DNA from 3 places in the Gilvimarinus sp. F26214L genome. Region 3 is predicted to be linked to each of the others. Evidence: predicted binding sites of a transcription regulator. Region 3 holds the regulator's gene; each other region holds the start of a gene.
The links. The regulator sigma-54, encoded in region 3, starts transcription at its own class of promoters, with help from an activator protein. The targets are predictions, from matches to a motif close to TGGCACANNNNTTGCNNT.

Region 1 (7,931 bases), on a different contig from region 3:
CAGAGCAAGTGCTCCTCCTGCCACAACAGCGGCGTGGGCGGTGCCCCCAAACTGGGCGACGCAGCCGCGTGGGAGCCGCGCATTGCGAAGGGCATGGATGTTCTGTTTGAAAATGCCTGGAACGGCTTTAACGCCATGCCTCCGAGAGGTATCTGTATGGACTGCAGCGAGCAGGAAATTCGCGAGACCGTTGAGTACATGGTCCAGGAAAGCAGCTAATCGCCTGCTCAGGATAAGATTGGCGGGCCGTAATCTTCGGCCCGCCTGCACCCCGGGCCAGTTTCCCGGGGGTGACAGGTCACTGCGCAGGTTATCTGCCATGGCCCGTCAGCCTAGGCCAGCAAGTCTCGCAGATTGGCCAGCGTCTCGCTCCCGCGGTCCTTGTTCCGCTCCGGAGACGAATCCTCAGCAAACCCTTCCCGCGTCACGTCCTCCTGTGGCAATTCCTCGAGAAACCGGCTGGGGGTTGATTCAATTACCTCTCCGAACTGCTTGCGCTTGGCGGCCAGTGTCAGCGTCAATGTTCTCTGCGCGCGGGTAACACCCACGTAAGCCAGGCGACGTTCCTCCTCGACGTTTCCGTCGGCGACGGAGTTGGCGTGGGGCAGCAGATTTTCCTCAAGGCCGAGCACGAACACGTGGGGGAACTCCAGGCCCTTGGCGGCGTGCAGAGTCATCAGCTGCACCCGGTCACTCTCGTCTTCCTCCTCCTGCCGGTCGAGCAAATCCTGCAGAATCAGCTTGGCAATCGCTCCTTGGAGGTCAACCTCGTCCCCCTCATCCTTCTCCAGCATCTTCTGAATCGAACCGAGCAGGAAGTGGACGTTCTCCATGCGGCGCTCCGCAACTTTGCCGCTGCTGGCATTCTGGTGCAACCAGCCCTCGTAGTCGATGTCCTCGACCAACTCCCGCAGTATCCTCACCGGGTCGTGCTCCGCGGAGGCCTGGCGCGTGTACTCGATGGTTGCAACGAATTTCTCCAGGCGCTGCATGGCCGGGACCGGAAGTTGTTGCTGCAGCCCGAACTCCTGGGCAGCGGCGTAAAGACTGATTTCCCGCTGGCTCGCGTAATGGCCGAGGGTCTGCAAGGTGGACGTGCCGATCTGCCGGCGCGGTGTATTCACGATGCGAAGGAAGGCGTTGTCGTCATCGGGGTTCACCACCAGCCGCAGGTAGGCCATGATGTCCTTTATTTCCGCCCGAGCGAAAAACGATGTGCCGCCACTGATGTTATAGGGGATCTGGTGCTGCTGAAGCTTCAGCTCCAGGAGCTTCGATTGGTGATTGCCGCGATACAGCACCGCGAAATCGCGAAACTTGATTCCGCGCCCAAGCCGTTGATGCAAAATCTCCGTAGCCACTCGCTCCGCTTCCGCATCGTCGTTGCTGCAGCGAATGATGCGAATCGGCTCCCCCATCCCCATCTCGCTCCACAGGGTTTTGTCAAACACGTGGGGATTGAACTGAATCAGGTGGTTCGCGGCCTTGAGAATCCTGCTTGTGGACCGGTAGTTCTGCTCCAGCTTTATCACCGCAAGGGTGGGGAAGTCGCGCTGCAGCTGGGCCAGGTTCTCCGGGTTGGCACCGCGCCACGCATAGATGGACTGGTCGTCATCGCCCACCACGGTAAGGCAATGGCGGTCTCCGACCAACTGTTTGACCAGACGATACTGACTGTTGTTGGTGTCCTGGTATTCGTCCACCAGAAGATAGCGGACTCTCTGGCGCCAGCGGGCGAGAACATCGGGCTCACTGGAAAACAGTTGCACCGGAAGGCCGATGAGGTCATCAAAATCCAGGGCGTTGTAGGCACTTAATGCTTGATGATAGCCCTGATAAATGCGCGCGAACGCGGCTTCGCCGTCGCTCTGGGCGAGGCCCAGCGCATCCTCGGGCGTGACCAGGTCGTTTTTCCACTGGGATATCTGGTTCTGTACACGGTCCAGGTGGTCGCTGTCCAGATCGTCATGCTTGATCATGATCTCCTTCAGCACCGCCCGCGCATCTTCACTGTCGAAGATGGAAAACCCGGCTTTAAAGCCCAATTTCCTGTACTCCGCGCGAATGATCCGCAGACCAAGGTTGTGGAAGGTGGATACGATCAGACCTCGCGCCGCCTTGCCCTTCACCAGCCTGGAGGCCCGCTCCTTCATCTCCCGGGCGGCCTTGTTGGTGAAGGTTACAGCCGCGATGTTGCGGGCGGGGATACCGCAGCCCTCGATCAGGTACGCGATCTTGTGGGTGATTACACTGGTTTTGCCGCTGCCGGCGCCGGCCAGCACCAGGCAGGGGCCGTCCACGTATCGAACGGCGCGGCGTTGGGGGGCGTTGAGTTGGGTCACAAATTACTACGATGTGGTGGGTTGCAGCCCCATTGTAGCAACTGGCCTGCGCCAACATCACCACCAGGGCCGCAAAATGCTGCCTAACGGTCCCAACCGAGGCCGGGCAGCCGGCAGAAGCGGAGTGGATGTTAACAGCCCGGTGCCGGAGGTGTATCATTGCGGCACTCGCGGCCCACAGGAATCCGGCGGCGGGTGGACGTGTCGGGGCCCTTGGGGAGTGCAGGGTGTACGGCGCAGTCAAGCTGTAAGGCTGGGTCCCGGGCGACATCGCGGGTGGGCCCGGCAATAACAATAATCCTGGAATGGGTGAGCATTTGGATCAAGTTCTAGTTACTGTGGTTACGGCGAACTTCAACGGTAGTCGCTATCTCGCCCAGGCCATTGAGAGTGTTCGCGCCCAGACGCACGCCAACATCGAATATGTCATTGTCGACGACGGCTCTACTGACGGGTCAAGGGACCTGATCGAGGATTACTGCCGCAAAGACCCCCGAATCAAGGCCTTTTTGCTGCCGGAGAACCAGGGAGTGGCCCGCGCACGCAACACAGGCATAGAGAATTCACATGGCAAATACGTCACCTTTCTCGATTCCGACGATGAGTGGATGCCGAACAAGCTGGAAAAACAACTTGAACTATTTCGCAGGCATCCCCGCGCGGGGTTGGTGGTGACCGGTGCGGCGGTTATCGATCGCGACGGTCACACGGTGGAGATCCAAAAGCAACGGAAGAAGCCGATGCAGGGCGCGGTCAGTCTTTACGACTACATCGCAGGGAAATGTCTCTTGTCCATCAACGCCATGACCCGGCGGGAATGTCTAGAGAAAAGCGGCCTCTTCAATCCGAATTATGTGATTGGAGAGGACTACGAGTTGTGGATGCGAATTACGCGCGACTACGAGTACTACTATCTGGAAGAACCGCTGCACCGTTATCGGGTTCACGGCGACAACGCTACCCGCGACAAGTTGTTCAACCGCGAATCAAAAATCAGGATCCTCGAAGAGAAGGTCGCCAACAACCCCGACCTTCTGGATGAGCTCGGGCGCGGCTTCAAACACATCATGCAGCGCAAATACAACTCACTCGGTAAAGCCTACTTCAAGGCCAACCGGCTCTCGGAGGCCGATACTTGTTTCCGAAAAGCTTCGCAGCTCCGCAGCAGCCTTGCGCAGACAATCAAAGCACGCGTCTGGCAGCTTGCACTGAAGTCGCGCCAGAGGGGTGCTATCTGAGCTCGTCCTTCCCGCATATGTATTTATGAGACTCTGCCTCATCCGCTCAGCGTTGTGGTTCCAAATGTGTTTGACAGCTCTCCGGGAAGCTCTATAATCGCCACCAGCTTGAAAGTACGCCCCTTGTTTATGCACACCACAGACGTCCAGTCTCATCCGGTTCTTCATAAGTAAGTCTCAGCAACACTTCCAGCAAAACCGGCCTCTCCGAGGTCACCTCTACTTTTTGAACGAATAGGATGACACTATGTCTACTTCCTCTACTGGCACTGTAAAGTGGTTTAACGAATCCAAGGGCTTTGGTTTTATCGAACAGGATTCCGGTCCGGACGTTTTCGCCCATTTCAGCGCCATCGTCGGCTCCGGCTTCAAAACCCTGGTCGAAGGTCAGCGCGTCCAGTTTGACGTGACCCAGGGGCAGAAAGGCCCCCAGGCGGAAAACATCGTCGCTCTTTAAATGCTCTTCCCGCACCCGCGGGAGTCAAAGCGAACAAAAAAGGCAGGCTCGAAAGAGTCTGCCTTTTTTATTGCGTCTCATGTTTTTTGCCGGGCGCTTCAGGCCGGAGCTGTGTCTGCCCGTGTCCGCCGATCCAGGCTGCGGTAGCTCAATGCTTCGGCCAGTTGTTCACGGCCGATGTGCTCCTTTCCTGCCATGTCCGCCAACGTGCGCGCAACCCGCAGGCACCGATGATAGGCACGCGCGGATAAACCCAGTCGCTCCATTGCGTGTTCCAGCATCGTCCGCATCTCATCGTCGAGCGGACACACGCGTTCCAGCTCCCGACCCGCGAGCTCGCTGTTGCTTTTGCCCTGACGACTGACTTGCCGCTCCCGACTGGCAACGACCCGTGCCTGAATGCGGGAGGATTCGTCCCCCGCTTGCGCTGATTGAAAGCGGCGTGTGTCCACCGCGTTGACAGGCACCTGCAAGTCAAACCGGTCCAGCAACGGCCCGGAGATCTTGCGCCGATAACGCAGCACCTGATCCGGCGTACATCGGCAACGGTCGTCCCCCGCACCCAGGTAGCCGCAGGGGCACGGATTCATCGCCGCGACCAGTTGGAAGCGGGCAGGGAACTCCACCTGAGCGTTCGCGCGGGAAATGCAGATCTGTCCCGACTCCAGCGGTTCACGAAGAACCTCCAGAACCTGGCGTTGGAATTCGGGCAGCTCATCCAGAAACAGAACGCCCCGGTGGGCCAGGGAAATCTCCCCGGGCCTGGGATTGCTGCCGCCGCCCACCAGAGCCGCTGCCGAGGCAGAATGATGGGGCGCGCGGAAAGGGCGCTGCAACCAGTGGCGGGGCGCTGCGCCCGTAGCCACCGAAGCGATCGCGGCGGCCTCCAGAGCCTCGGTTTCGCTCAAAGGTGGCAAAATTCCGGGGAGCCGGCTGGCCAGCATGGTCTTACCGGTGCCGGGCGGACCGTAGAACAGCACGTTGTGGCCGCCGGCCGCAGCCACCTCCAGCGCCCGCTTGGCTTGCGCCTGCCCCTTGACCTCAGACAGATCCGGGTAGTCGGTCAATGATGCGGATGAGTTGAACCGGGCCCGTGGCAAATCTTCCCGCCCGTGCAGCTGGGCGCAAACTTCCAGAAGGCTTACAGCCTTGTAGACCCGGGTGGTACGACAGAGCGCTGCCTCCTCGGCATTGCTGTCGGGGAGTATCAGCGCGCGGCCTTCACGACCGCAGGCCATGGAAGCGGGCAGCGCGCCGCGAATGTGTCGCAACTGACCCGACAGCGCCAGCTCGCCGAGAAACTCAAAGCCAGCCAGTGCATCGGGAGGAATCTGCCCCGAGGCCGCCAGAATGCCCAGCGCGATAGCGAGGTCATAGCGGCCGCCTTCCTTCGGCAAGTCGGCCGGAGCCAGGTTGATGGTGATTCGCCGGGCGGGAAATTCGAAGTGACTGTTCAGCAAGGCGCTGCGAACCCGATCCTTGCTCTCCTTTACCGCAGTTTCGGGCAGGCCCACGATGGAAAGGGCCGGTAAGCCGTTGGAAAGGTGTGCTTCCACCGTGACGAGCGGCGCATCGATACCGGCCCGGGCACGGGTATAGACGAGGGCGAGAGACATTTGCGTTCCTGCAGATTATCCATGTTGTTTTGTGCAGACGGCTTCGTCGATGCCGGCTGCTTCGCCGAGTGCGGTTTATTCCCCTGTCTTCTGCCCGGCTTGATCCAACTCGGCAACTTTTGCTTCGAGGGCTTCCAGTCGCTCGCGGGTGCGCAGCAATACTTTTGCCTGGGCGTCGAACTCCTCACGGGTGACCAGATCCATGCGTGACAGGGTCGACTGAACCAATTGCTTCACGCGCCGCTCCACCTCTGGAGTGGCGCTGTCGAAAAAAGCCGAGGCACGGTCAAAAAGATCGTTCAAAGGGGCTTTGCTCATGGGTCAATTCAGGCCTGGTTGCGCGGGCATTTATTCTAGCGCGGGAGACCCGTTTTTGCGACTTGGGCGGCGCGCCTTTCGGACTTCTCTTCCAACTTCTTCAACTTCCTTTCCACAGCTTCCTCCCGACCTGTTTCGATTGCGCCGTTCTGGTGCACCGGCAGGAGGGCGCCCCAACCTGGGGCTGAATGAGGCCCCCAAATACAAAGAAATAAACGACATTTCGAAGCTAACCCTCTGATCCCCCGGACGTTTCTTCCACTGGCACGGCCCCTGCTATAGGACTAACGCAACGACAACACATGAGCTTGCAATGTGTTACCGCACCATGGCGACGCGCGATCGAGGGAGTGTCGGCAACGCTCTACAAGCAAACATCGGAGAGAAAGAAATGAAGCTATCGAAGAAACTGGGCATTTCCCTGGCAGCGGCCTCGCTCGGCACCTCACTCGCGTATGCGCCGCTCGCGAGTGCGGAGGTGGACCTGGCGGCTTCCGCCGGCGTCGCCAACCTGTACCTCTGGCGGGGGTTTGATGTTGGCCAGGGGGACGCGGCCGTATTCGGGGACATCACCGCGAGTGCCGCTGGCTTCTACGGCAGCGTTTGGACATCCAGCGGCGATGCCTATGCCGGGATGGAGTACGACCTCATCGTGGGTTACGGACAGGAAGTGGGTGACTTCGTTTTCGACCTCGCCCTGGTGAGCTATGTCTACCCTTCCTCGCACATCGATCCGACAGTGAACGACACCGAAATTGGTGACTGGGTGGAGGCCATTCTGACCGTAGGCTACGGCCCCTTGAGTCTTTCCTGGTACGAAACCCTGGAGGCGGCGGACAACAGCTACGCGCTCGGTGAGGACTACAACTACTACACCCTCGGGCTGGACCTGGGGAGCTTCTCCTTTCTGGTGGGTCACCACGACTACAACGACGATTTTACCGACGAGGAAACTCATCTGGACGTGAGCTATGCGTACAACGATCGCATGAGTTTTACCCTGAGCAAAATGATCGACGACGGGGATGGTGACGGCGCGCCGGCAGATGATGACCTGCTCTTTGTCCTGAGCTACACCCTGCCCATCGATCTCTAGCGGGTAGCGCTTGAGCCCAAAACGGGCTCAAGCGAACGCGGCGGTTCCGCAAACTCCCAACGACATGTTGCGTGCGCACTGTGCAACGCAACCCAAACGCCAGGCGCAGCGTGCAAGCAATAACTCGAACCCAGAGGAAACCAACATGAAACTGATAACCGCGATCATCAAGCCCTTCAAGCTTGACTCCGTACGCGAGGCCTTATCCGAAATCGGCGTGCAGGGGATCACCGTGACCGAGGTAAAAGGTTTTGGCCGGCAAAAAGGCCACACGGAACTGTATCGGGGTGCCGAGTACGTCGTCGACTTCCTGCCCAAGACCAAGCTGGAAGTTGCCGTCGGTGACTCGCAAGTGGACAGCGTAGTGGACGCCATCTGCAAGGCGGCGCACAGCGGGAAGATCGGCGACGGGAAAATATTCATATCCGCCCTGGATTTCGTCATGCGCATCCGCACCAGCGAAACCGGCGAGGACGCCCTCTGAAACGACCCCAAACTCAAGGCCATAGCGACAACCCGGAGATCCTCCTATGGAACTACAGAATCAGATTTTTGAACTCCAGTACGCGCTGGACACCTTTTATTTTCTGGTGTGCGGTGCGCTGGTGATGTGGATGGCCGCAGGCTTTGCCATGCTCGAAGCCGGCCTCGTCCGATCCAAGAACACGACCGAAATCCTCACCAAGAACGTGGCACTGTTCGCGGTGGCGTCCACCATGTACCTGATCTGCGGCTACAACTTCATGTATGGCGGGGGCTGGTTCCTGTCCGGTGTGGAGACCGTGGCAGGCCTGGACGTGGAAGCCGCGCTGACCGCCTCTGCGGAGAACGGTTTTGGCGGCGACTCGGTCTACTCGGGCGCAG
Region 2 (7,931 bases), on a different contig from region 3:
GAAGCCGCCCCGCCCGAATGCGTGATACTTCTGGCGTATCTCCAACATGGATTTGAGCCAGTTGAGAAACGAGTGGGGATTGTGGAACTGGGATTCCACGTTAACGGCGGTGTAGCCGTAGAGTGGATCCATGATCGCCGGCAGAACCAGCTTGGCCGGATCCGCTCTGGAGAATCCACCGTTCCGGTCCGGGGTCCATTGCATGGGCGTGCGCACCCCGTCGCGATCGCCGAGAAAAATGTTGTCGCCCATGCCGATTTCGTCCCCGTAATAGAGTATGGGGGTCCCTGGCATGGTCAGCAGCAGGGAATGGAGAAGCTCCAGGCGGCGACGATCCTTTTGCATCAACGGGGCCAGGCGACGGCGGATTCCGAGGTTCAGACGTGCTCTCACATCGGACGCGTACTGGTCCCAGAGGTAATCGCGCTCCCGGTCGGTCACCATTTCGAGGGTAAGCTCGTCGTGGTTGCGCAGGAAGATGGCCCACTGACAATTCTCCGGTATCTCGGGAGTCTGACGCAGTATGTCGGTAATGGGAAAACGGTCCTCCTGGGCCAGTGCCATGTAAATGCGTGGCATGAGCGGGAAGTGAAAGGCCATGTGACACTCGTCGCCATCCCCGAAGTAGTGCTGGGTGTCTTCGGGCCACTGATTGGCTTCCGCAAGCAGGAGACGGTCAGGGTAATCCGCGTCCACCTTCGCGCGGATCTTCTTCAGAACCTCGTGGGTTTCCGGAAGGTTCTCGTTATTAGTGCCCTCCCGTTCCACCAGGTAGGGCACCGCGTCCAGGCGCAGACCGTCGACGCCCATTTCCAGCCAGAACTCCATGACTTCCAGCACCGCATCCAGTACAGCAGGATTGTCGAAATTGAGATCGGGCTGGTGTGAATAGAAGCGGTGCCAGTAGTAGGCCTGGGCTTCCGGGTCCCAGGCCCAGTTGGACTTCTCGGTATCGAGAAAAATAATCCGCGTTTCTGAATATTTCTGATCGTTGTCGGACCACACATAAAAATTGCGTTCTGCAGAGTCGGGCGGCGCCTTGCGGGCACGCTGAAACCAAGGGTGCTGGTCAGAGGTGTGGTTAATAACCAGTTCGGTAATAACACGCAGGCCCCGGTCGTGGGCCTCACGGATGAATCGCTGGGCATCCTCCATGGTTCCGTAGTCCGGATGCACCGCGCAGTATTCAGCAATGTCGTAGCCATCGTCGCGCAGCGGGCTGGGATAGAAGGGCAGCAGCCAGACGGTGTTGATGCCGAGGCTGGCAATATAGTCCAGTTTCTGGATGAGCCCGGCAAAGTCGCCAATACCATCATTGTTGCTGTCGTAAAAGGACTTTACATGCAATTGGTAGACAATGGCATCCTTGTACCAGGTGGCGTCGCTGATCGGTACGCTCGTTTGCGAGTGGCTTCGGGTTGGCAATTTGGCTCTCCGTGTTTCGGCGTTTGTTGTTTCCTTCTTCCTGGGCGACTCACCGTATCTGCTTCCGTGCATCCTTCCAGTCAGGAGGGGCGCGGAATCACCTGAAAGATCGCGAAGGGCAGTTCCCCGGGGTCGAAGTACCAGTGCTGTACGCCTTGGGCCCAATGCATGGACACCCCCCGTATCAGCTCCCGCACCGGAAAACCCATGCCCCCGCCTACCAGGTCTGAGGGAACGTCGAGCCACGCTTCCTGGCTCTGGTGAGGATCCAGACTGATGGCGATCAGTAGCAGGTTGTCCAGATCATGGGTGTACTTGGCGTAGAAGATTACCTGGTCATTGTGGGACTCAAGAAAACGTACGTTCAGGTGAGTTTGCAGGGCAGAGTGCTCCTTGCGGATATGGTTCAGCCGGCTGATCTCCTTGACGATATTCCCGGGTGCGGAGTAGTCGCGTACCTTGATCTCATACTTCTCCGCGTCCAGATACTCCTCTTTGCCGGGCAGGGCAGCGGATTCACACACTTCAAAGCCGCTATACATTCCCCACAGGCCCGAGAGGGTGGTCGCCAGGGCAGCACGAATCAGAAATCCCGGTCTCCCGGAGCTCTGGAGAAAGTAGGGATTGATATCCGGCGTGTTAACGAAAAAATTGGGTCGGTAATAGTCGCGTACTTCAGTACTGCTCAGCTCCAGCAGGTAGTCCGTCAGTTCCTGTTTGCTGTTGCGCCATATGAAATAGGTGTAGCTCTGGTTGAAGCCCAGTTTTGCAAGCTGGTACATCATTGCGGGCCGGGTGAAGGCCTCGGAAAGAAAAATGACTTCGGGATGGTCGCCACGGACCTGGGAGATCAACCATTCCCAGAAAGGAAGCGGTTTGGTATGGGGGTTGTCCACACGAAAGATCTTTACGCCTTCCGATATCCAGTACAGCACAACATCTCTCAGGGCCTCCCACAAATCGGGAAGCGCAGTAGCGGAGTAGAAGTTGACGTTGACGATGTCCTGATACTTTTTGGGCGGATTTTCCGCGTACCTGATCGTGCCGTCCGGACGCCAGGAGAACCAGTCCGGGTGGTCCCGAAGCCAGGGGTGGTCCGGGGAGCACTGAATGGCAAAATCGAGAGCAATCTCCAGCCCGAAGTCTTCGGCCGCCACGCGCAGGCGGCGAAACTGCTCAATACCGCCAAGTTCTTCCAGCACAGCGTCGTGGCCGCCTTTCGGGCTGCCGATGGCATAGGGGCTCCCGGGCTCCCCCTCGCGGGCCTGAACTGCGTTATTACGCCCCTTGCGATTTGTCAGACCGATCGGATGAATCGGCGGGAAGTACAGGACGTCGAAGCCCATGGCCGCGATGGCAGGCAAGCGCCCGATGACATCCTCGAATGTCCCGTGTCTTGCCGGGTCGTTGGTGACCGATCGGGGAAACAGCTCGTACCAACTGGCGAATCCGGCGCGAGTCCGCTCCACGTCGATGCTGAAATTCTGCCGCGTTCCAGTGCAGAAGCGGCGCTCTTCGAGGGCCTCCATGGCTCTGAAGAGTTGCTGGTCAAGCATGATGCGAACTTTCTGCCCGGAGTCGCGTGATTCCTCGGCCTCCTGCAAGTCCTGCAGAGCCGCGGCAACGATTGCCGAAGCCTCCTCGATGGAATACTCGTCTTCCCCCTGAATGACCTCGCTGAGGTAATCGGCGTCATGGCGGTCAGGCCGCGCGTGATGGCGCGGCGAGTGGCGGGCGGCGAGCAGCAGCATGCGTCCTTCTTCCAGTTCCACCTGGAGCGGTACGCCAGCGCGGTGTTTTTTTGCGACCTCATCGTAGAACGTGGCCCATTGATCGAACCAGGCTTCGATTCGAAACTTGCAGAGACCTGTATGGCCGGGCACCAGCACCGCCTCCCAGCGGTCGTTCCCGCGCGGGTGCATGACCCGGCTCCGCCATCGGTCCCCCGTGGATTCCTGATAGAGCAAGCGGGCGGCCAAACGATCGTGACCGTCCATGAATATGGTGGCGCTGCAGGTGATGGCCTGATTGACGGTGGCCTTGGCGGGATAGCGTCCGCCATCCACGCAAGGGGCGACATCCTGGATGATAACCCGGGGCTTGAGCATGGCCGGATCCACTTGAGCCCGGAGGTTCGTCAATGGAGATTCGCTCATGTTGTCACTGGTTTCCTAGCATTCCGGTGCTGGCCTCGCAGCAAAGCGACCGTTAGCCGGTCTCGTCCGGCGGGATTCCGGGAACCCAACACAACAACACAAGCCGAAGCTTGTGTTGTTGCTGATGCGTTCTGTCGGCCGGTTGCCGGATCAGGCTGTGAGGTCAATGGCCGGGGACTTATGAGCCTCCAGTTCGGCTTGAAAGGCGTTGAGCATGTCCTGGGTCACCAGCACGACTCCGTCCTGGGTGCGCGTGAAGTAACGGCTATCCTGGGCCGGGTTCTCCCCGATCACCATGCCGTCCGGGACTTTGCACTTGGAGTCGATAATCGCCCGGCTGATCCGACAGTCGCGTCCGATTTCTGCACTTGGGAGGATCAAAGATTCCTTCACTGTACTGCGGTTACCCACCCTCGCGCTTTCGAAGAAGACGGAGCGTTCCACCTTGGCCCCGGAAATGATGCACCCGCTGGTGATCAGCGAGTCCACCGCCATCCCGCGGGCGCTGCTATTGTTGAGCACGAATTTGGCGGGTGGAAGCTGTTCCGGGCACGTCCAGATGGGCCACTGCTCATCGTACATGTTGAATTCAGGCGTGACGTCCAACAGTTCCATGTTGGCTTTCCAGTAAGCGTCGAGTGTGCCCACGTCGCGCCAGAATCCCGGCCGATTGTCATCGTACAGGTCGCGGAATCGATGGGCCGTCACCCGCCCGGTGTTGATGATGCGCGGCAGAATGTCCTTGCCGAAATCGTGACTCGAATGGGGGTCCGCCGCGTCACGCTTCAATTCCCGTAGGAGGAAGTCTGTCTCGAACACATAGATACCCATGCTCGCCAGAGCAATCCCGGGGTTACCGGGCATGGGTGTTGGGGTCGGCGACTTCTCCTCGAACTTGAAAACCTGCCGGCGGGGATTGACCTGGAGGACGCCAAACTCGGTGGCCTCCTCGATGGGCGTTTCCACGCAGCCGACAGTGCAATCCGCTCCGGTCTCGATATGGTCCCGTAGCATTTGGCCGTAGTCCATTTTGTAGATGTGGTCGCCAGCCAGAACCAGTACCCGCTTAGGGCGGTGAGTCTCGATAAACTCTATGTTCTGGTAAACCGCATCGGCGGTGCCCTTGTACCAGGAACTGTTCGATTCGTTCTGGTCCGCGGGCATGATCCGTACGAACTCACCGAAGCGGGAGTGCAGGAAACTCCAGCCTGCATGGAGATGGTGCAGTAGTGAGTGGCTCTTGTACTGAGTGAGAACACCAATGCGGCACAATCCGCTGTTGATGCAGTTGGAAAGGGTGAAGTCAATAATGCGAAACTTGCCGCCAAAAGGGGTGGCGGGTTTGGCCCGCTGCAGGGTTAACTCCTTCAAACGGGTTCCGCGGCCGCCAGCCATGACCAGGGCCAGGGTGTCGCGGGTTACTGTGTTGAAATTTCTCGGGTCGATTGTGTTAGTCACGGTCCTACCTCAGTGGAATGCTGATGTGTTGGGGATGGAACGCTAAGCTGGTACAACTCTTTGGCTCCTCCCTGCAGCCGCCTCCTTCATCCAATGAAGGGGTTCGACTCAAAGCACTTGAATGATGGTCGAGCTCATGCCCGATCACCTGTAACCTTCGCTCACTGCCTGGAATTTGGTGTCGCCGTTGGGCGTGGTTCCGAGGCGCGAGGCCCCAAGGCTTTAGCAAAATCTTTGCCCGAATTTTGATTTAGACGAAAGCATTAAGGAGGCATTGTCCAGGGTCTTTATCTTCACCTGTTGCCGGACGAAGAGAGAACTGGCGGGCGGGTCAACCAAACAGCTGTGTAACAAGATCTCCGCCCTTGAAAACTTTACACATTTGGCGCTTGAAAGTTTCAGCAAAAGACCAATGAGCTGCCGTCCGGCACCTTGAATAACTTCAGCCGTCAGGAAATCTTCGAATGAGATTTTTTGTCCGCAGAAGTGCGCTTAGCCCGGTCGCGGTTTGGATCGGCCCTTGCTACGAACCGGGCGAGGCGCGACCCGCGCGACCGAAGAACATCACAAGATCACCCAATGAAACCCACAGTATGGAGATGCCAATGACGCAGCCATTCAACGCCAGCCTCAGCGCACTAGTGGAATGCGCGACATATTGCGACATCTGCGCGGCGGACTGCCTCAGAGAATCGGAGGTTGCAAGCCTGGTGGATTGTATTCGATCGGACCTGGATTGCGCTGATATGTGCAGGGTTACGGCTGCCGCACTGGCTCGAGGAAGCGAATCGGTCGCCGTCCTGTGTCGGGCTTGCGCACAGGTCTGCGCGCGCTGTGCCGAGCACTGTGAAAAGCACGATTACGACCATTGTCGTGCTTGTGCAAAGGCATGTCGCCGCGCGCAGGAAGAGTGCGAGGCGATAGCGGCCTGAGCGTGCCGCACCCGGGGATTCCGCCGACTGCGGCTGCGGCCGCTTACTTCGTTAGCAAGGAGATGATCATGCAAGTCAAACAAGCAATGTCGCAAAAACCCGATATTCTCGCCGCCAACGCCACTGTGCGTGAGTGCGCTCAGCACATGAAGCAACTGGACACGGGCTTTGTTCCCATCGCCAAGGACGACCGTTTGATCGGTGTGATCACCGACCGCGATCTGGCGGTGCGGGTGTTGGCAGACGGTAAGTCGCCGGACGATCCGGTCAGCTCAGTGGAAACCCAGGAAGTGCTCTACTGTATGGAGGACGATGATATCCGCGAGGTTCTGAAGAACATGCGGGAACAGGAGGTGCAGCGTCTCATCGTGCTCGACAACCCGCAGGACAAAGATCTGGTGGGAGTGATCAGCCTGTCAGATATTGCCGACCACTGCGACGAGGAAAGTGGTATTGCAGAGGAGGTGGCACGCGCCTGTCGGCACTATCACTGAGGGCTGATCGTCCGGGCTTCGGACCTAAGACAAAAAAAGGCTCCCGGGGTGGACGGGGTGCCGGCACCTCGGTGTCCCCGTGCCGCTCGGGCCGTTGAAGATCCCAGTCAGGTGGAGCGCTGTAACATCCGTCGGCGGATGTCGCTGATGGCCCCCATCGGGTTCAGCCCCTTGGGACAGACGTAGGTGCAGTTTTGTATGTCCCTGCAGCGGTAAAGGGTGTGTGGATCCTGGTCGTAAAAATCCAGCCTTTCCCGCTCGCCTGTATCGCGGCTGTCCTCGAGAAACCGGTTGGACCAGAGGAGGGCCGCCGGCCCTGCGTACCGCTCCGGGTTCCACCACCAGGACGGGCAGGAGGAGGTGCAGCAGGCGCAAAGGATGCATTCGTACAGTCCATCCAGTCGTTCCCGCTCCTCTGGCGATTGCAGTCGCTCGATGGCGGGTTCCGGTTCGTCGTTGATCAGCCAGGGTTTGACGCTTTTGTAATGTTCATAGAACAGGCTCAGATCAACCACGAGATCTCGAATGACTGGCATGCCGGGCAGCGGACGGATGATGAGTTTGCGCTTGCCGCTGAGCAGGTCATTACAGCGAGTGGTGCAGGCAAGGGTGTTCTTTCCGTTGAGGTTCATCCCGTCGGACCCGCAAACCCCTTCGCGACAGGATCTCCGAAACGTGAGTGTGGTGTCCTGGGTCTTCAGGTACTCCAGCACGTCCAGCACCATGGAGTAGCGGAATCTGTCCGGCACTTCGAAACGCTGCATACGGGGCTTGGGATCTGTTTCCGGATTGTAGCGATAGATTTCGCAGGCAAAGGTTTCCATGATTTCGGACGCTCAAAAGTTAGTTGTGATGCGAGAAATGTTAAGAAAGACTTCTTCCGACTGAGGGCGCTGCAGGATGCACACCATCAGGCGCGCAGCGACGCGCGCTCCGGAGGAGCCCCTCACGGCCGCGTTTGCCTTTTCAGGAGGTTGACCCAGGAGGGATGTTTTTACAAGGGTTTGCTGACTTCAATCGTGTATTTGGGCAATCTCAGCCATGTGAGTGCCGGAATGACCTGTGTTTTCCCGGGGCTTCGCCTGCGAACGCGTGGCATGGTGTTTGCCTCAAGCCCTGCTGTTTTTTGACGCAGTTGTCAAAATTCGGAAAACGTGGCGCGGGTCGAGTTGCCGGAGGCTGCAGCTTGCGCTCTTGGCGGAGTCAATCGCCAGCGACGAGAATGGAATATTCAGGGAAGTCTCAACCACAACAAGGAAGTAAAGGAGCAGGACCATGGGATATGCGAGCAACGCGCAATTGCCGCGCGGGGTGCAGAGCTATTTGTCGCCGGAGGCGCAAGACATCTACAGGGAAGCGTACAATCACGCCTGGGAAACTTACCGCTATGCCCAGGATCGCTATGATCGGGACGACAGTCGGCAGGTGACCGCCAGCCGGATAGCGTGGGAAACCGTCAAACGGGA
Region 3 (7,931 bases):
TTTTGGCGAGTTTGGTAGCCGCCCGGGCGTGCAGGCCCAGCTTGTTGACGATTGTTATCTCTCTCTCAATCATGCGCGTGGAATCTTGGTGGGGGAAATTACCGGCAAGCAAATCAGCTCGGTACGGGATAGAGCAACCCTCGTGCCCTCAACGCTCTCCGGTGGACACCGGTTCGGTTTCGACGGGCTGAGCCGCATTATGGCTGAGTTTCAGCTCGCGATGCCGGACCTGAACCGAGTCGTAGAGTTCCGAAAAGTGCCGGTAGAGGCGATCGCAAAGGTAGACGGAGCGGTGCTGGCCACCCGTACACCCCACGGCAATGGTAATGTAGCTGCGGTTGTTTGCGGCGAATCGTGGCAGCCAGCGGGTCAGGAAAGCTTTGATATCTTCTTCCATTTCCGCCACTTCGGCCTGATCGCTCAGGAATTCGGCCACCGGCCGTTGCAGTCCGTTGTAGGCACGCAAATGGGGTTTCCAGTAGGGGTTGGGCAGACAGCGCACATCGAAAACCAGCTCTGCATCCACTGGCACGCCGTATTTGAAGCCGAAGGACTCGAAGAGAATCGACATTCCGGTGCCGCTGTTGCCCGCTACCCGAATCTTTACCAGATCCCGCAGCTCGTGGAGGCTCAGGTTACTGGTGTCGATAACCAGGTCCGCGATGTTGGCAATCGGCTCGAGTAGCGTGCGCTCGATTTCAATGGCCTTTTGCAGGTCCGTGGCCCGATCGCTCAGGGGGTGTTTGCGCCGGGTCTCGCTGAATCGCTGAAGTAACACGGAGTTACGCGCATCCAGGAAGACCACTTCGCATTTGAGCCCGAGGGTCTCGTCGCTGTTGATGATCTGGGGGAACTGCTTCAGGTCCTGCCAGGTATTCCGCGCGTCGATGCTGATGGCAAAGTTCTGCTTGCTGCCCGCCGGCAGGCTCTCGATGTGGGTCACCAGTTGTGGCAGAAGGCTCGCAGGGAGGTTGTCCACACACGTAAAACCGGCGTCCTCCAGCACGTGAAGGGCCGTACTCTTGCCGGAACCCGAATGACCACTGATGACGACGAGTCGCATTGCTCCGCTTCCTGTGAATCCTGAATCAAGACAGCTCTCGGACATCAATCAGTCCGACGGTCAAGTTTAGGGGACCGCGCGGATTTAGGGAACCTCCGGATATCCCAGCACTGTTTCGGCGATCCCGGCAGGGGCGACTTGGGTTGGGCCGCCACTGGCGGTCCGTACACGGGCCGTTGAATCTCTCACTTGACGGTGGAAAAAACCGCAACGGTGCGGTCGTAGAGGGCCTGGTCGCTTTCGGCGGCCCGGAGCTGCTGCAGGTTTTCAGACTGTCCGAAAGCCTGGGCGAGTGCTGCCAGAATCTGCAGATGCTGCTCTTGTGCCTCGTTGGGTACGAGGAGAACGAAAACGATATCCACCGGCGCGTCGTCCACCGCTTCGAAGTCAACGGCTTCCTCCAGGGTGATGATACCGCCCACGGCGTTGGCACAGTTCTCGACCCGGCAATGGGGAATGGCGATGCCGTTACCGATCCCGGTGGAGCCCAGGCGCTCGCGGGCAATGAGCTGCCGGAAAAGTTCATCGGCGTCCAGCGCCGGGTAATCGGCGGCAATCAATCGCGCCGCGAGCTCCAGAACGCGCTTTTTGCTGCCCCCCTGGATGCGATTGCGGCAACGGGAAGGGCTAATGAGTGTGCTGAGTTCCATAGTCGACATCGCTCAGGGCGGGCAGTGGGTGTTGACCAGCCCGGCTAACGGAAGTTGTTCAGTTTTTCCTTGTGTTTGATCAGCTGGCGGTCCAGTTTGTCGGAAAGCAGATCGATGGCTGCGTACAGGTCATCGGCGCTGGCGTCCGCGAAAAAGTCCTTGCCGCTGGCGTGGACGGTAGCTTCCGCTTTTTGCTCCAGCTTGTCCACCGAAAGGATGACGTTAACGCTGGTTATGCGGTCATTGTGGCGTTCCAGCTTCTGCAGCTTGCTTTCGGTGTAATCCTTGATTGCGGGAGTCAGGTCAAGCTGGTGACCGCTGGTGTTGATCTGCATAGTGTCGCTCCTGCTGAACGTTGGTCAGATCCTGCCGTGAAGGGGCGGGCCTCGACCCTAGATTAGCAAATACTGCGTACTTGTCTGCACCGTTTCGTCAGTTTACTTGCTCTACCTCAACAGATGTTAGCAGACTCCCTCGCCCCTCCCAAGAGGAGAGGCGTTGGGGGCAGGTCGGGGGTGGGAAGCGGAACGAAAACGCCCGATTCACACGAGCCGTTTGCGCTCGTTCGAGGGGGGGATGGACAAGGATTCCCGGTATTTGGCGATGGTGCGCCGGGCGACCTGAATCCCTTGCTCCGCCAACAGTTCCGCAATCTTGCTGTCGCTCAGGGGCTTGCGGGGGTTTTCCGCAACAATGAGCTTTTTGATGATGGCCCGGATAGCCGTGGAGGAACATTCACCGCCTGTGTCCGTGCTCACGTGGCTGGAGAAAAAGTACTTGAGTTCGAAGATGCCCTGGGGAGTATGCATATACTTCTGGGTGGTCACTCGGGAGATGGTGGACTCGTGCATGCCCACTGCTTCCGCCACGTCGTGCAATACCAGCGGCTTCATGGCTTCGGCGCCGTAGTCGAGAAATCCCCGCTGCTTTTCCACGATACAGCTCGCAACCCGGAGCAGAGTCTCATTGCGACTTTGTAAACTTTTCAGGAACCAGCGTGCCTCCTGAAGGTTATCGCGCAAAAAGGTATTGTCGCTACTGCTGTCCGCACGCTTGATCAGGCTCGCGTATTCGGGATTGATGCGAATCTTGGGGGCAATCTCGGGATTGAGACGGACGGCCCAGCGGTCTTCTTCCTTGCTCACAAATACGTCGGGTACGACGTATTCCGTGTCGCCGGAGTTGATCAGGTCACCGGGCCGCGGGTTGAGCTGCTGAATCAGCAAAATGGTATCGCGCAGTTCCGGTTCCTTGAGTTTGGTCTTGCGCATCAATTGCTTGTAATCGCGGGAACCAAGCAGGGTCAGGTGATCCCTGACCACGGTCATCGCTTCCTTCAGATAGGGGGTGTCCGAGGGCAGTTGGCGCAGTTGAATCAGCAGGCACTCCTGCAAATCGTGCGCTGCAACGCCGGGAGGATCAAACTGCTGAACCCGGTGCAATACCGCTTCCACTTCGTCGAGTTCCAGATCTTCAATGGATTCGATGAGGCCGCTGTAGATATCGTTGATATTGCTGGTGAGTATGCCGTTGGGGCCCACTGCATCGACAATGGCCATGGCGATGACCCGATCCTGATCGGACATGGGCGTCAGGTTCAGTTGCCACATCAAGTGGTCAAACAGTGATTCGGTGCTGCTGCGGCGGGACTCGAAATCGAAATCGTCGTTTTCGCCGGACCCGGAGGAGTTGGGCGTGGAGGTGGGCTGGTAGATTTCATCCCAGCTGGTATCCACGGGCAGGTCGTTGGGGATGTCCGATTCCCAATCACTGCTATTGAGGTCTTTTTCCGAGAGATCAGGGCTGGCTTCGTCGCGGGCCTGATACTCCTCGGAGGTCTCCGTGTTCTTCTGGGAGTCGCCGCCCTCGTTGCCTTCTTCTTCCGTGACTTCCAGCATGGGGTTGGAGTCCAGCGCGTCCTGGATTTCCTGCTGGAGATCGAGGGTGGAAAGTTGCAGCAGGCGAATTGCCTGCTGCAACTGTGGTGTCATGGTGAGCTGCTGGCCGAGTTTGAGTTGCAGAGACTGTTTCATGTCTGTTCGCAACCCCGTTTTGTCTGATCGCCGCTGAATACTTCAAAAGACAACAACATCATTCTTGCAACTACCTCTGCAAATTCTCTCATGTGTCCAGCCTCCGCCAGCTCGAAGAGCAGCGCGTAGACATCCCCCTCGCCGGGAGCCAGTCGATATGAGACCGGCCCGCCGCAAGTAGATCGGACAGTTTGTATGGATACGCCCTGAGGCGTGAGTGAGTTGCCGGTCTAGCTGTCTGGACAGGCTACAACGGGAGGACGCCTTTGACAAGCAATATGTATGCCTGTACGCGCCAACTTTTCAGGAGAGGGTAGGGGCTCAGAGTCGGAAGTTCTGGCCAAGGTAGACTTCGCGAACCTTGGGGTTGCCAAGCACCGCTTCCGGATTGCCCGATTCGATGAGCTGACCCTCGCTGACGATATAGGCCCGCTCGCAGATGTCCAGGGTATCGCGCACGTTGTGGTCGGTTATGAGGACGCCGATGCCCCTTAGTTTCAAGTGTTCAATGATCTGCTTGATGTCGTGGACTGAGATGGGGTCGACCCCTGCGAAGGGTTCGTCCAGCAAAATGAATTCGGGATCAGTGGCCAGCGCGCGGGCTATTTCCACCCGGCGCCGTTCGCCGCCTGAAAGCGCCATCCCCTTGCTGCCGCGCAGGTGAGTGATATTGAATTCCCGCAGCAGTTCATCGGTCTTTGCCAGACGCTGTTTACGGTTTAACCCCTGGCGTGTTTCCAGGATGGACAGGATGTTGTCCTGCACGCTCAATTTGCGAAAAACCGAAGCTTCCTGGGGCAGGTAGCCCAGGCCGGCTCTGGCCCGGTCGTGCATGGCAAAGCGGGTAATATCCAGCTCGTCGATCATGACTGACCCGCGCAGGGGCTTGATCAGTCCGGCGATCATGTAGAAGCAGGTGGTTTTACCGGCCCCGTTGGGCCCGAGCAGCCCGACGATCTCGCCGGTATTCACCTCGAGGGACACATCGGATACCACTTCGCGTCCCTTGTAACTCTTGGCCAGGTGGCTGGCGTACAATCGAGGCATGAAGCTCAGAGCCCGTTGGTCGGCGAGGGAGTGTTTCCAGCCGGTTGGGCCGGACGCTCGGTAACGCATGACCCCATCATTTTCGCGGTAGACTCCGTGAGATTGAACTCTATCCGCTCGCAACGGGAGACGATCCCTGCCTGTTCCACGACCGCATCGTCGACCACAGCAACGGTCTCCACCTGGGCCTGGAGTTCATATTCGATCCGCTTGCCCTGAGCAATTACCGGAGCCTGGTCCGGCTCGGGCTGCTGTTCGAAGATTGCGGGCGAGCCAGTGGCAATAACCTTTTCAATGACTTCACCTTTTCGGTGCACAACCAGCTCGTCGGATTCGATGCGCAAGGAGCCCTGAGTCAGTTTGACGTTGCCCTGATACACCGCAACGCCTTTCTTGAGATCCAGGTTCGAGGTGTCGAAGCTCAGGTTGATTTGCTGCTGGGAGTCGGTGGGTAATCCGAAGGCGAGCGGCGGACCGGCGCAGACGAGAGCCAGGCAGAGCAGGGGTGCTGCCGCTTGTTTAAGGGTTGGGCTCATAAATCGTGCTACCTTCGGAAAGAATGGCAAAGTTTTCCTGTTCCAGGTCGGCTCGCATGCCCGTGCCGCGGGCAACGCTGCGCGGGTTGGTCATGATAACAAATTGATCGGTTTCGGCCACTTGCGTTTGGGGATGGATCAACAGCTCGCTGGTGGTGATTACGGTGGGCCCGGCGGGGCCTTCCTGCCAGACCCGCACGTCTTCCTGCAGCAGAACGAGGTCGCCGTTTGCACTGGAGCGACCTTGCCGGGCACTGGTGTACCACGGCGCGGTGCCACCGGGATAGAAAGTGAAGAAGGGTGCTTCAATCGCGGTGTAGGCCGCTTCGGAATCGGTCTCGCCGGCCGGCTGAAAATGAGACATCCGGTCTGTGGTGAAGCGATACTCGACCTCTCCGGCTGCGTTGTACTGCACGGTCCGGACACCCGTTAGATAGCCGGTCATCTGCACGTCCGGCGGCCCAGCGAGAGTCGCATCCGGTTGAAAAACCTCGGGTGGCGAGTCCAGGAGCAGAACGCTGACCGCGATCAGCCCCAGAACCGCGGCTATCGTCAGCCAGTGGCGGGGCAGGCCCGGTTTGCGGGGATTGCCTGCGTCTGCCTCAGCCAAGATATTTCTCCAGAGCGGCCTGGTAGGTTCCCTGGGCTTGCATGATCAGATCGCAAACCTCCCGCACGGCCCCGTCCCCCCCACGGCGCTTGCTCTGCCAGTGGCAGCGGGCGCTGACTTCCGGGTGGGCATTGGCCGTGGTCAGCCCCAGCCCGACCGCGAGAATGGGCGGCAGGTCGGGATAATCGTCGCCCATGAAGGCAACCTGATCGAGGGTCAGCCCTTCCTGGTCAGCGATCTTCCGAAGTGCTTGCAGCTTGTCGGGGCTCTTCTGGACGAGGATCTCCACGCTGAGTTCCCCCGCGCGGCGGGCCACCAGCGCGCTCTCCCGCCCGGTGATAATGCCAACCTTCACCCCGCTTTGCTGCAATTGCTTGATGCCAAGGCCATCGAGAATATGGAAGGCTTTAAGTTCTTCGCCGCTGTTCGAGAAGTACAACTGGCCTGCCGTGAGGACGCCGTCCACATCCAGAAGCAGGAGTTTGATCTTTTCCGCGCGTGCTGCGAGATCCGCTGTGATTTCGCTCATGTTGTGGAGAAACCTTGGGGGAAATATTTATAGTACGCCTGCACGCAGAATGTCGTGCATGTGGATGATGCCGATCGGGTGGTGGTCTTCTTCCACGACCAGGGCGGTGATCTTCCGGTCTTCCATGAGACCAAGTGCTTCGGCTGCGAGCATCTCCTTGTGCACAGTTTTCGGCTTGCTCGTCATGACGTCGCCGATCGAGGCGTGGTTGATATCCACCCCGTGATCGACGCTGCGCCGCAAGTCGCCGTCGGTAAAGATTCCGATCAGCTCGCCTTCTTCGTCCACAACCGTGGTAAGCCCCAGCCCTTTCTCGGTCATGACCACCAGTGCGGAGGGAAGCAGGGTGTCCCGATTGACCTGGGGGATTTCGGCGCCGCGATGCATCAGATCCTCGACCTTTACCAGCAGCTTGCGACCCAGAGCGCCACCGGGATGAGAGAAGGCAAAGTCCTCGGCCGTAAATCCCCGCGCTTCGAGCAGCGCCACCGCAAGCGCATCCCCCATGACCAGTGCACAGGTTGTGCTGGACGTGGGCGCCAGATCCAGCGGGCAGGCCTCCGCGTCGATGGCGACATTCAGTCGATAATCCGCCGCGCGGGCGAGGGGAGAGTTCGGGTTGCCGGTCATGCTGACCAGCGGCACGCCCATGCGCTTGAGCAGGGGCAGGAGCATCAGAATCTCCGACGAGCTGCCTGAGTAGGAGATGGCAATCACCAGATCGGTTTTGGTGATCATGCCCAGGTCCCCATGGCTGGCCTCACCCGGGTGAACAAAAAATGCGGGGGTGCCGGTGCTCGCCAGAGTGGCCGCGATTTTGCCCCCGATGTGATGGGATTTGCCCATTCCGGTCACAATGACTCGACCACTGCAGTCGAGTATGGCTTTACAGGCCAGATAGAACTGGTCGTCAATCTTGCCCGCGAGGGCGGCAATGGCGTCGCGCTCGATGTTTACCGTGCGCTGGCCCACCCTGATAAACTGCTCTTTATCCATTAGTCGCCTGGCTGAATGCTGGATTGGGTCGGCATTATACGGCCCTCCAGCACTGAGTGCGAAGAATTCGCCCCTCAGACGCGGCCGACGACTCGCAATGTGACTCGATCCGGTTTATTGGTATAGTGCGCTCGAGCACAGCCTGGCAAGTGGGCGGGAGGCGGAGCAAACTCCCGGGTGGATTCCCGCTCTAACAGTCAGCATTCTTGAATTGTCTTAAAGGAGTCGATGATGGGTTCAGTACAGTGGATTCGCACAAACAGGGCGTTGCGGCACGGCGCCGGACGCCTGTTGGCCTTTGCCGGCTTCGTCGGGCTCCTTGCATTCGGCTCGCTGGCAGCAGCTCAGCCCGAGTCTGAGAAGTCGGCCCACGAGTTCGCCGAGGAGGTCAAGGACGAACTGGTTGAGGTTATACGGAGTAAGAACGAACTCGAGCAGGAGGGTGGGAGTGACCAGTACATCGCTGC

Region 1: the regulator sigma-54 is predicted to act here: its motif matches at 6,234-6,251, upstream of ACURWW_RS02805 (TorF family putative porin).
Region 2: the regulator sigma-54 is predicted to act here: its motif matches at 5,262-5,279, upstream of glgC (glucose-1-phosphate adenylyltransferase).

What each region holds. Positions count from the first base shown of each region.
Region 1 covers NZ_JBTIYG010000002.1:117,766-125,696, forward strand. Annotated here, with positions in the region: gene ACURWW_RS02775 (c-type cytochrome) at 1-219, shown strand, start outside; gene rep (DNA helicase Rep) at 333-2,342, opposite strand; gene ACURWW_RS02785 (glycosyltransferase family 2 protein) at 2,648-3,580, shown strand; gene ACURWW_RS02790 (cold-shock protein) at 3,828-4,037, shown strand; gene ACURWW_RS02795 (YifB family Mg chelatase-like AAA ATPase) at 4,136-5,653, opposite strand; gene ACURWW_RS02800 (accessory factor UbiK family protein) at 5,729-5,971, opposite strand; gene ACURWW_RS02805 (TorF family putative porin) at 6,363-7,067, shown strand; gene ACURWW_RS02810 (P-II family nitrogen regulator) at 7,213-7,551, shown strand; gene ACURWW_RS02815 (ammonium transporter) at 7,598-7,931, shown strand, end outside.
Region 2 covers NZ_JBTIYG010000001.1:240,110-248,040, reverse strand. Annotated here, with positions in the region: gene treS (maltose alpha-D-glucosyltransferase) at 1-1,425, opposite strand, end outside; gene ACURWW_RS01010 (alpha-1,4-glucan--maltose-1-phosphate maltosyltransferase) at 1,506-3,581, opposite strand; gene glgC (glucose-1-phosphate adenylyltransferase) at 3,732-5,039, opposite strand; gene ACURWW_RS01000 (CBS domain-containing protein) at 6,040-6,465, shown strand; gene ACURWW_RS00995 (succinate dehydrogenase iron-sulfur subunit) at 6,573-7,289, opposite strand; gene ACURWW_RS00990 (ChaB family protein) at 7,741-7,931, shown strand, end outside.
Region 3 covers NZ_JBTIYG010000009.1:112,756-120,686, reverse strand. Annotated here, with positions in the region: gene ACURWW_RS11875 (HPr family phosphocarrier protein) at 1-73, opposite strand, end outside; gene rapZ (RNase adapter RapZ) at 149-1,063, opposite strand; gene ACURWW_RS11865 (PTS sugar transporter subunit IIA) at 1,249-1,713, opposite strand; gene hpf (ribosome hibernation-promoting factor, HPF/YfiA family) at 1,758-2,048, opposite strand; gene ACURWW_RS11855 (RNA polymerase factor sigma-54) at 2,256-3,746, opposite strand; gene lptB (LPS export ABC transporter ATP-binding protein) at 4,068-4,793, opposite strand; gene lptA (lipopolysaccharide transport periplasmic protein LptA) at 4,799-5,329, opposite strand; gene lptC (LPS export ABC transporter periplasmic protein LptC) at 5,313-5,939, opposite strand; gene ACURWW_RS11835 (KdsC family phosphatase) at 5,932-6,468, opposite strand; gene ACURWW_RS11830 (KpsF/GutQ family sugar-phosphate isomerase) at 6,496-7,464, opposite strand; gene ACURWW_RS11825 (MlaC/ttg2D family ABC transporter substrate-binding protein) at 7,696-7,931, shown strand, end outside.